3 regions of the Pseudomonas sp. SCT genome follow, and region 1 is predicted to be linked to each of the others. Evidence: predicted binding sites of a transcription regulator. Region 1 holds the regulator's gene; each other region holds the start of a gene.
What was found. The regulator FliA, encoded in region 1, starts transcription of late flagellar genes. The targets are predictions, from matches to a motif close to CTAAAGTTTNNNNNNNNNNNGCCGNTAA.
Positions count from the first base shown of each region.

Region 1 (3,280 bases):
TCACCAGGCGCGTAACGCGCTTGATCACCTGGCCGGTGAGATCCTGGAAATCCTGAGCCAGCATGATTTCGCTGAGGTTCTGCGACAGCTGGCTACCGTCATTCATGCTGCGCTGCAGGTACTGGTCGATACGCTTGACCAGCTCGCGGAACTGCTCGGCATTCATGTCGCGACGCATGAAGCGCTGCCAGTCGGCCGTCAGACTCTGCGCCTCGTAGCTGACATAGTTGACCAGCGGCGCGGACTCCTCGACGAGATCCATGGTGCGATTGGCGGCTTTCTCGGTCATTTCGACCACGTACGACAATCGATCAGTCGCGTCGGTGATGGGTGACGGATCACCGCCGGTCGCGCAGGTGTCCATCTCCAGCTTGACGATGGCGTTGTGCAGCTCGCGGGTGAGCTTGCCAACTTCCTGATAGAGCCCGTGATTGCGCACCTGATTGAGCTCATTGAACATCTGCGTCGCTTCATCGAAGCGGCCCTGTTGCAGACTTTCGATCAACTTGGGTGCATGCGCCTTCAGAGTCGCTTCGAACTCTGCCAGGCTTTGGTCTGCTTGCGTCATAGTGCCCTCGCGGCGTTGCTGCTTCAGCCGTTGACGCGCTCGAAGATCTTCTCGATCTTCTCCTTGAGCACCTGGGCAGTGAAAGGCTTGACCACATAGCCGTTAACTCCGGCCTGTGCCGCTTCGATGATCTGGTCGCGCTTGGCTTCAGCGGTCACCATCAGCACCGGCAGGTGCTTGAGGCGCTCGTCGGCGCGCACGGTGCGCAGCAGATCGATACCGCTCATGCCCGGCATGTTCCAGTCGGTCACGAGGAAGTCGAAGCTGCCGCTTTTGAGCATCGGCAGCGCAGTGGTGCCGTCATCCGCTTCGGCGGTGTTGGTGAACCCCAGATCACGCAGGAGGTTCTTGATGATTCGTCTCATCGTCGAGAAGTCATCGACAATGAGGATTTTCATGTTCTTGTCCAAGTCGACCTCCGTAAGTCCCAAAATGCCTCAGCAAACCGAGCACGTCATACCGCAAACAATCGTCAATTGGCGCGCCATTCGCCGAGGCGTGCACGCAAGCGCGCAGCACACTGGCTATGCAACTGGCTCACACGCGACTCGCTGACTCCCAGCACCTGCCCAATTTCCTTCAAGTTCAATTCTTCGTCGTAATACAGCGACAGCACCAGCTTCTCGCGCTCGGGCAGGTTGGCAATGGCATCAACCAGGGCCTGCTGAAAGCGTTCGTCTTCGAGATCACGAAACGGCTCAGGATGGAGACTTGCGGCGTCTTCCTGCAGCTCGCCGTGCTCCCCTTCCTGCAGCAGATCATCGAAGCTGAACAGACGACTGCCCAGCGTATCGCCGAGAATGCCGTAATACTCATCGAGACTTAGCTTAAGTTCGGCCGCAACCTCGTGATCTTTAGCGTCGCGCCCGGTTTTCGCCTCGATCGTCCGAATCGCCTCGCTGACCATGCGCGAATTGCGGTGCACGGAGCGCGGGGCCCAGTCGCCCTTTCGCACTTCGTCCAGCATCGTGCCGCGAATGCGGATACCGGCGTAGGTTTCAAAACTGGCGCCCTTGCCGGCGTCGTATTTCTTAGCTGCTTCCAGCAGTCCGATCATTCCAGCCTGAATCAGATCGTCGACCTGCACACTGGCAGGCAGACGCGCCAGCAGGTGGTAAGCGATTCGCTTGACCAACGGGGCGTACTGATCAATCAGGCGGTACTGCGCATCCTTTGCCTGAGCCTTGCTGTAATACATAGCGGATCCGGCACCTGTCATTCGTGGCTTTGTGAAGCGGGGCTGATGAGGCGCTCTACGAAGAATTCGAGATGACCGCGCGGCGTAGCGGGCAACGGCCAGGTATCGACCTTCTGCGCGATGGCCTTGAATGCCAGCGCGCACTTGGACCGCGGGTAGGCTTCGTAGACCGCACGCTGCTTCTGTACTGCCTTGCGTACGGCCTCATCGTAAGGCACGGCGCCGACATACTGCAGCGCCACGTCGAGAAAGCGCTCGGTGACCTTGGTCAACTTGGCAAACAGGTTGCGACCTTCCTGCGGGGCGTGAGCCATATTGGCCAGCACACGGAAGCGACTGATGCCGTAGTCACGATTGAGCAGTTTGATCAGCGCGTAAGCGTCGGTAATCGAGGTCGGTTCATCGGTCACGACCAGCAGTACCTCCTGCGCGGCGCGAACGAAGCTCACTACTGAGTCGCCGATACCTGCGGCGGTGTCGATGATCAGCACGTCGAGCTCGTCGCCCAGCTCACTGAACGCCTGGATCAATCCGGCGTGCTGCAGCGAAGACAGCTGCACCATGCTCTGCGTGCCGGATGCGGCTGGCACTACGCGGATGCCACCCGGCCCCTGGATCAGCACGTCGCGCAGATCACATTCACCGGCGATAACGTCGGCCAGGGTGCGCTTGGTGGTAAGCCCCAGCAACACGTCGACGTTGGCCAGGCCAAGGTCGGCGTCAAGCAACACCACACGCCGGCCGAGATCGGCCAGCGCCAGTGCCAGATTGACCGACACATTGGTCTTGCCGACGCCACCCTTGCCGCCGGTCACCGCAATCACCTGTACGGGATGCATTCCCATGTTCACATGCCTATATCTTGCTGGGGCCTTGCGGCCGGCGATGCGCCCGCATGGCACGCATCTGATTCATTCAGGTACTGCTCTCGCAGCATCATCCGGCCCGCCGTGACGAGCTGTTGTACAGCCCGGCGAACATATCGGCCATGGTTTCCTCGCTCGGTTCCTCGCCGGACTGCAAACTCACCGCGCGACTGACCAGCTGATGGCTGCGCGGCAGGTGCAGGTCGTCCGGAATCCGGGGGCCATCCGCGAGGTACGCTATCGGCAAATGCTGGCTGATCGTGAGGCCGAGTACATCACCGAGACTGCCGGCTTCATCCAGTTTGGTCAGGATACAACCAGCCAGGCCGCAGCGACGATAGTTGTGCCACGCCGCCTTGAGCACCTGGCTCTGACTGGTCGCGGCCAGCACCAGATAATTCTTCGATTTCACACCGCGGTCCGACAACGCTTCGAGCTGCATGCGCAGTGTCGGATCGCTGGCGGGCAGGCCAGCGGTGTCGATCAGGATCACGCGCTTGCGCGCCAGCGGAGCGAGCGTCTTGCTCAACGACTGGCTCGGATCGATCTGCAGCACTGGCACATCCAGGATGCGGCCAAGCGTCTTGAGCTGCTCCTGCGCGCCGATCCGATAATTGTCCATGCTGACCAGCGCGATGTTCTGCGCGC
Region 1 is NZ_BDJA01000002.1:730,114-733,393, reverse strand. It holds gene BHD08_RS08040 (protein phosphatase CheZ) at 1-568, opposite strand, end outside; gene BHD08_RS08035 (chemotaxis response regulator CheY) at 592-966, opposite strand; gene fliA (RNA polymerase sigma factor FliA) at 1,041-1,766, opposite strand; gene fleN (flagellar synthesis regulator FleN) at 1,784-2,611, opposite strand; gene flhF (flagellar biosynthesis protein FlhF) at 2,703-3,280, opposite strand, start outside.

Region 2 (3,280 bases), on a different contig from region 1:
CCGACGCTCAATGAACGACTGAATCCGCCTTGCACGCCGTCGCGCCCTGCGCGACGGTCCCGATCCCGTCACAGATAACAACAAACAGGTGACGTATGACTCGTGAAAAACCGAAGAACCTCTGGCTGTCGCGCTGGGGCTTCATCCTCGCGGCAACCGGCTCCGCCGTGGGCCTGGGCAACATCTGGAAATTCCCCTACATCACCGGCGAGTTCGGCGGTGGTGCCTTCGTATTGATGTACCTGCTGTGCATCCTCGCCATCGGCGTACCGGTAATGATGTGCGAGATCGCCATCGGTCGCCGCGGCCGTGGCAGCCCGATCGACGCCATCGGCCGGGTGGTCCGCGAGAACAACGGCAACCCGCTGTGGAAGGCGGTCGGCGGCATGGCCATGACGGCCGGCTTCCTGATCCTCTGCTTCTATGTGGTGGTTGCCGGCTGGGCCTTCGCCTACACGGTGAAGATGCTCGACGGCTCGCTGGCCGCGACCAGCGTCGAGGCATTGGGCGGCGTATTCGAGGCGCATAACGCCAACCCCTGGCAGCTCGGCGGCTGGAGTCTGCTGGTAGCGCTGCTGACCCTGTGGATCGTCGCCAAGGGTGTGCAGAAGGGCATCGAGAACGCCGTGCGCTGGATGATGCCGGGCCTGGCCGTGCTGCTGCTGATCCTCGTGGGTTACGCGGTGACCAGTGGCGGCTTCGATCAGGGCTTCGCCTTCCTGTTCAGCTTCGACACCTCGAAGATCACCGGCGAGGCGCTGCTGGCCGCGCTTGGTCACGCGTTCTTCACCCTCAGCCTGGCTTCCGGGGCGATCCTTACCTACGGCTCGTATATTCCGGATGACCAATCCATCGCACGCACCACCTTCATGGTCGCCATCGCCGACACCTGCGTGGCGCTGCTGGCGGGCCTGGCGATCTTCCCGATCATCTTCGCCAATGGCATGGACCCGACCGCCGGCCCTGGCCTGATCTTCATGAGCCTGCCGCTGGCCTTCCAGCAGATGCCGTTCGGCACTGCGTTCGGCGTGCTGTTCTTCGCCATGGTATCGATCGCAGCGCTGACCTCGGCGATCTCGATGATCGAAGCCACCGTTGCCTACCTCAACGAGAAGCACGGCATCTCGCGCCTGAAGGCGGCGATGGGCTCGGGTGCGGTACTGCTGGTGATCAGCATGCTGGCGATGCTCTCGTTCAACCTCATGTCCGGCTGGACGCCGATGGGCAAGAACTTCTTCGACTGGCTGGATTACCTGACCTCGCGCTGGATGATGCCGCTGGGCGGGATCTTCACTGTGCTGCTGGCCGGTTACGCACTGCGCAGCGAGATCATGCGCGACGAGCTCAATCTGCCGCCGCTGGGCTACGCGCTATGGCTGTTTATGGTGCGCTACGTCTGCCCGGTGCTGATCCTGATGGTGTTCCTGCATGCGCTCGGCTGGCTGGGCTTCGACCCGCTGCAGCGCTGGTACTGGATCGCCGGCGCGATCGGTGCACTCACCCTGGTCGGCGAGCTGCTGCGCCCGCGAGTGATGCCAGCGCTGGCCGGGCGCTGAGTTCATCGGCGCATCAGGAAACGCCAGCCGCGAGGCTGGCGTTTTCGTTTCTGCGGCTGCGATTACGGCGGGCACGGTGCCGACCGTTCGCCGGCAGGCCTGGTGCACGAACTGATCTACGTCATGCAATTGTAAAGTTCGGCTGCGCTTGGCCGACACCCTGACTGAGAGCCAGGGATCTGGCGCACGGAACACGGACGCTCTATTTGCCCGAACCGTTGCGGACCACGCCATGCCCAAGCACCTGAAGTTCAGCCACAAGATCCTTCTGGCCGCATCGCTGATCGTGATTGCGACCTTCTCGTTGTTCACCCTGTTCAACGACTACCTGCAGCGCAATGCCATTCGCGACAATCTCAACAGCTACCTCGATGAGATGGGCGACGTCACCGCGCACAACATCCAGAACTGGTTGTCCGGCCGTATCCTGCTGGTGGAAAGCGCCGCGCAGAGCATCGGCAGCGACGACGCCGAAGCCCGAGTAGCCGAGCTGCTTGAGCAGAAGGCGCTGGCTTCGACCTTCATGTTCAGTTACCTCGGTGGGCAGGATGGCAGCTTCCTCATGCGGCCTGCCGAAGAGATGCCCGCCGACTACGATCCACGCGCGCGCCCTTGGTACAAGGACGCGATAGCCGCCGGCGGCTCGACGCTGACCGAACCCTATGTGGATGCGGCGAGCGGCGAGCTGGTCATATCCATCGCCACCCCGGCGCAGCAGAACGGTCGGAACATTGGCGTCGTTGGCGGCGATCTGGGGCTCAAGGTACTGGTTGAAATCATCAACGCGCTGGACTTCAACGGCATGGGCCATGCGTTTCTGGTCAGCGGCGACGGCAAGATCCTGGTGCACCCGGACGGCAGCAAGGTGATGAAGTCGCTTGGCGAACTGTTCCCGGGGCACACGCCGTCGCTGGACGCCAACTACAGCGAGGCTGAACTGGACGGACAGACCCGCATCCTCAGCTTCAGCCGCGTGCAGGGCCTGCCCTCGGTGAGTTGGTACGTCGGTATCTCGCTGGACAAGGCCAAGGCCTACGCCGCCCTGGCCAGCTTCCGCACCTCCGCTGTGGTCGCGGCACTGATCGCCGTTGGTGTGATCCTGCTGTTGCTCGGCATGCTGATGCGCGTGCTGATGCGCCCGCTGACCGACATGGGCCGCGCCATGGCCAACATCGCCGAAGGTGAGGGCGATCTGACCCGGCGGCTGGCGGTACAGTCGAAGGACGAATTCGGCGAACTGGCCTCGGCCTTCAACCGCTTCGTCGAGCGTATTCATACCTCCATTCGCGAAGTGTCCTCCGCGACGCAGCAGGTTAACGAGGTTGCCGCCCGGGTGTTGGCAGCGTCCAACTCCTCGATGGCCAACTCCGATGAGCAGGCCAGCCGCACCAACAGCGTGGCGGCAGCGATCAACGAGCTCGGCGCCGCCGCGCAGGAGATCGCGCGCAACGCGGCCGATGCCTCGCAGCAGGCCAGCGGTGCGCGGCATCAGGCCGAGGACGGTCGTCAGGTGGTCGAGCAGAACATCGCCGCGATGCGCGAGCTGTCGGCGAAGATCAGCGCGTCCTGTGCGCAGATCGAAGCACTCAACGCCAAGACCGTCGACATTGGCCAGATTCTCGAGGTGATCAAGGGCATTTCCGAGCAGACCAACCTGCTCGCGCTGAATGCCGCCATCGAGGCGGCACGGGCCGGCGAGGCAGGCCGCGGTTTTGCCGTGGTCG
Region 2 is NZ_BDJA01000010.1:103,609-106,888, forward strand. It holds gene maiA (maleylacetoacetate isomerase) at 1-14, shown strand, start outside; gene BHD08_RS20775 (sodium-dependent transporter) at 96-1,556, shown strand; gene BHD08_RS20780 (methyl-accepting chemotaxis protein) at 1,789-3,280, shown strand, end outside.
Region 2: a site for FliA is predicted at 1,688-1,715, ahead of BHD08_RS20780 (methyl-accepting chemotaxis protein). Genes of this name have one in related genera too.

Region 3 (3,280 bases), on a different contig from region 1:
CGAGCTGCTCGACGTGGAATTCCAGGTCGGCCGTACCGGCGCGATCACCCCGGTCGCACGGCTCAAGCCGGTGCAGGTTGCCGGCGTCACCGTATCAAACGCGACGCTACACAACATGGACGAAGTGGCCCGCCTGGGCGTGATGATCGGAGATACGGTGATCGTGCGCCGCGCCGGTGACGTCATCCCGCAGATTCTCGGCGTGATCGCCGAACGTCGCCCGACCGATGCCCGCGCCGTGCATGTGCCAGAGCAATGCCCGGTGTGCGGTTCTGCCGTGGAGCGCACCCAGCTGATCAAGCGCAGCAAGGGCCGTGAATCGGTCAGCGAAGGTTCGATCTACCGCTGCGTGGGCCGCCTTGCCTGCCAGGCGCAGCTTAAGCAGGCGATCATCCACTTCGTCTCGCGCCGCGCCATGGATATCGACGGTCTGGGCGACAAAATCGTCGAGCAGCTGGTCGACAAGGGGCTGGTCAGTTCGCCGGCGGATCTCTACTGCCTGACTCACCAGCAGGTCATTGAACTGGAGGGTTTCGCCGAGATATCCACGCGCAACCTGCTCAATGCCATCGGTGCCAGTCGCAAGCCGAGCCTCGCGCGATTCGTCTATGCGCTCGGCATCCCGGACGTCGGTGAGGAAACCGCCAAATTGCTGGCACGCGCTCTGGGTTCCCTGGACCGAATCGGCCGGGCACTGCCGGACGTGCTCGTCTACCTGCCCGACATCGGTCTGGAAGTCGCCCACGAGATCCACAGCTTCTTCGAGGACGAGCACAATCGCACTGTCATTGCGCTGCTGCGTGAGCGTGGCGTCGAACCGCAGGAGGAGGGCGACGTCCACCCGGAATTCGCCGCCTGCGCAACGCTGGCCGATCTGCTCGACCGGCTCAACATCCCCCATATCGCCCGCACCGGCGCCCAGCGTCTGGCAGAACGCTTCGGCAGCCTCGACGCAATCATCGCGGCTGATTGGCTCGACCTGCGTCAGGTCGAGCGCCTTAACGAAAAGGCTGCACGCTCACTGCGCGACTACTTCGACAAACCCGAAAACACCGAACGCGCCCGTTTGATCGAAGCCCAGCTGCGCGAGTTCGGCATGCACTGGGAAAGCGAAAGGAAAGCCGCCGAAGGCCTGCCGCTGGCCGGCCAGACCTGGGTACTGACCGGAACGCTGGAAGCGATGAGTCGTGACGAAGGAAAAGCGCGGCTGGAGGCGTTGGGGGCGAAGGTCGCAGGCTCAGTGTCCGCCAAAACGGCTTGCGTGGTAGCGGGCCCTGGCGCCGGCTCGAAGCTCTCCAAAGCCAATGAGCTCGGTGTGACGGTGCTCGACGAAGCGCAGTTCCTCGAACGCCTCGCTCAGCTTGGTTCGACAAACACATAGCACATAACGCATGACAGCTCATCCCGGCGAGCATCGCTGGCAAACCCGCTCCCAAATGTGTCACTAAACTCCTGGGAGCGGCCTTGGTCGCGATGGGGCTCACCCAAAGCCCAACAACATCCTACGAATCTCCCTTCGTTCACTGCTCCTCTGAGGCCGCTTCGGTCATCCTCCTAAAGTTTTCCCGCCTCCACCCGAAAAGCTGGTCAAGCAAGTCCGCAGTCTGGATATGCTGGCGTAGCGTTGGAGCGGTACCGGGGTCAAGAAAAAGTTCGAACCTGCCCTAAAGCCAACCCAAACGGCGCCGATAAGCTAATCGAATGCGAACTCAATGGGTGCCTGACCTAAGCCGGCCCGGAGTCGCAAGCTCAGGCAACCAAAGTAACTAGCGCCCTTGGAGGCAAACACCATGGCTCTTACCGTCAATACCAACATCCCTTCGCTGAACACCCAGCGTAACCTGAACAGCTCGTCCAACGCGCTGGCCACTTCCATGCAGCGCCTGTCCACCGGTAGCCGCATCAATAGCGCCAAGGACGACGCCGCCGGCCTGCAGATCGCCAACCGCCTGACCAGTCAGGTCAACGGTCTGGGCGTCGCGGTTCGCAACGCCAACGACGGTATCTCCCTGGCTCAGACCGCTGAAGGCGCCCTGCAGCAGTCCACCAATATCCTGCAGCGTATGCGTGACCTGGCCCTGCAGTCGGCCAACGGTTCGAACAGCGGTTCCGAGCGTGAGGCGTTGAACTCCGAGGTCGGTCAGCTAAAGAAAGAGCTTGATCGAATCAGCAACACCACGACTTTCGGCGGTCGCCAATTGCTGGATGGCTCATTCGGTATTGCGAGCTTTCAAGTGGGTGCGGCCGCGAACGAGATTATCAGCGTGGGAATCGACAAAATGAGCTCTGCCTCGCTCAGTGGCTCGTACTACAAGGCCGAGTTTGATGATGCTGGCTTAGCCCTCGCGACCGATGGCACATTCGTAGGCGGCACGCTGAAAGCGGCGATTACCGTGGATGGTGTGACTGACCCGGTTGAAGTTGAGTTCGATGTCAAAGCTACAGATGATGCAGATGCAGTAATGGCTAAATTTGCTGCTGCGGTTAACGATGCCAATTTAGGCGTTAGCATCCAGAAGGATGCCGATGAGGCATGGCAGATTGTTTCAAAATCGAATGCAGCCGGTGATGGTGCTTTGGTAACAAATGTCGAGTTCGATGTTAATAGCGTAGCCGGCGTTACTGCCCCGACTGCTGCAGACGTGGATCTTGATGCAGCTACAAAAGTTGCAGCGGCTGATAGCACTGTTAAGGCAATTGACATCGGCGATGCGGTTGGGGCGCAGGCGGCAGTGCTCGTCATTGATGACGCGATCAAAATGATTGACTCGCAGCGTGCCGACCTCGGTGCCGTGCAGAACCGCTTCGACAACACTATTGCCAACCTGCAGAGCATCTCCGAAAACGTTTCCGCAGCCCGCGGTCGCATCGAAGACACCGACTTCGCCGCAGAAACCGCGAATCTGAGCAAGAACCAAATTCTGCAGCAGGCCGGTACCGCGATCCTGGCCCAGGCCAAGCAGCTGCCGCAGGCAGTCCTCAGCCTGCTGCAGTAATCGCAGAAAGCAGGGGCGGCGCAAAGGATGGGGAAGTGGCTCAGCTACTTCCCCATCGATTCATTTACGAGGTGAATCATGGACGTCGGGAAAATGGCAGGAATCACGCTTTCATCACCCACAGTAGCCACGCTACCCAGCATCCGTTCGGAGTCTGGGTTTTCGTCGTCCGATCATCGGAACAATGGTGAGGCTGATGAGGGTCGCACGGGGCGTTCTGAGGATGTCGGCGTTGTAGTCGATCGACTGCGTGAGCAAGTGCAGAACCTGCAGCGCGACCTGAG
Region 3 is NZ_BDJA01000003.1:367,122-370,401, reverse strand. It holds gene ligA (NAD-dependent DNA ligase LigA) at 1-1,381, shown strand, start outside; gene BHD08_RS10210 (flagellin) at 1,791-2,996, shown strand; gene BHD08_RS10205 (flagellar protein FlaG) at 3,075-3,280, shown strand, end outside.
Region 3: a site for FliA is predicted at 1,555-1,582, ahead of BHD08_RS10210 (flagellin). Genes of this name have one in related genera too.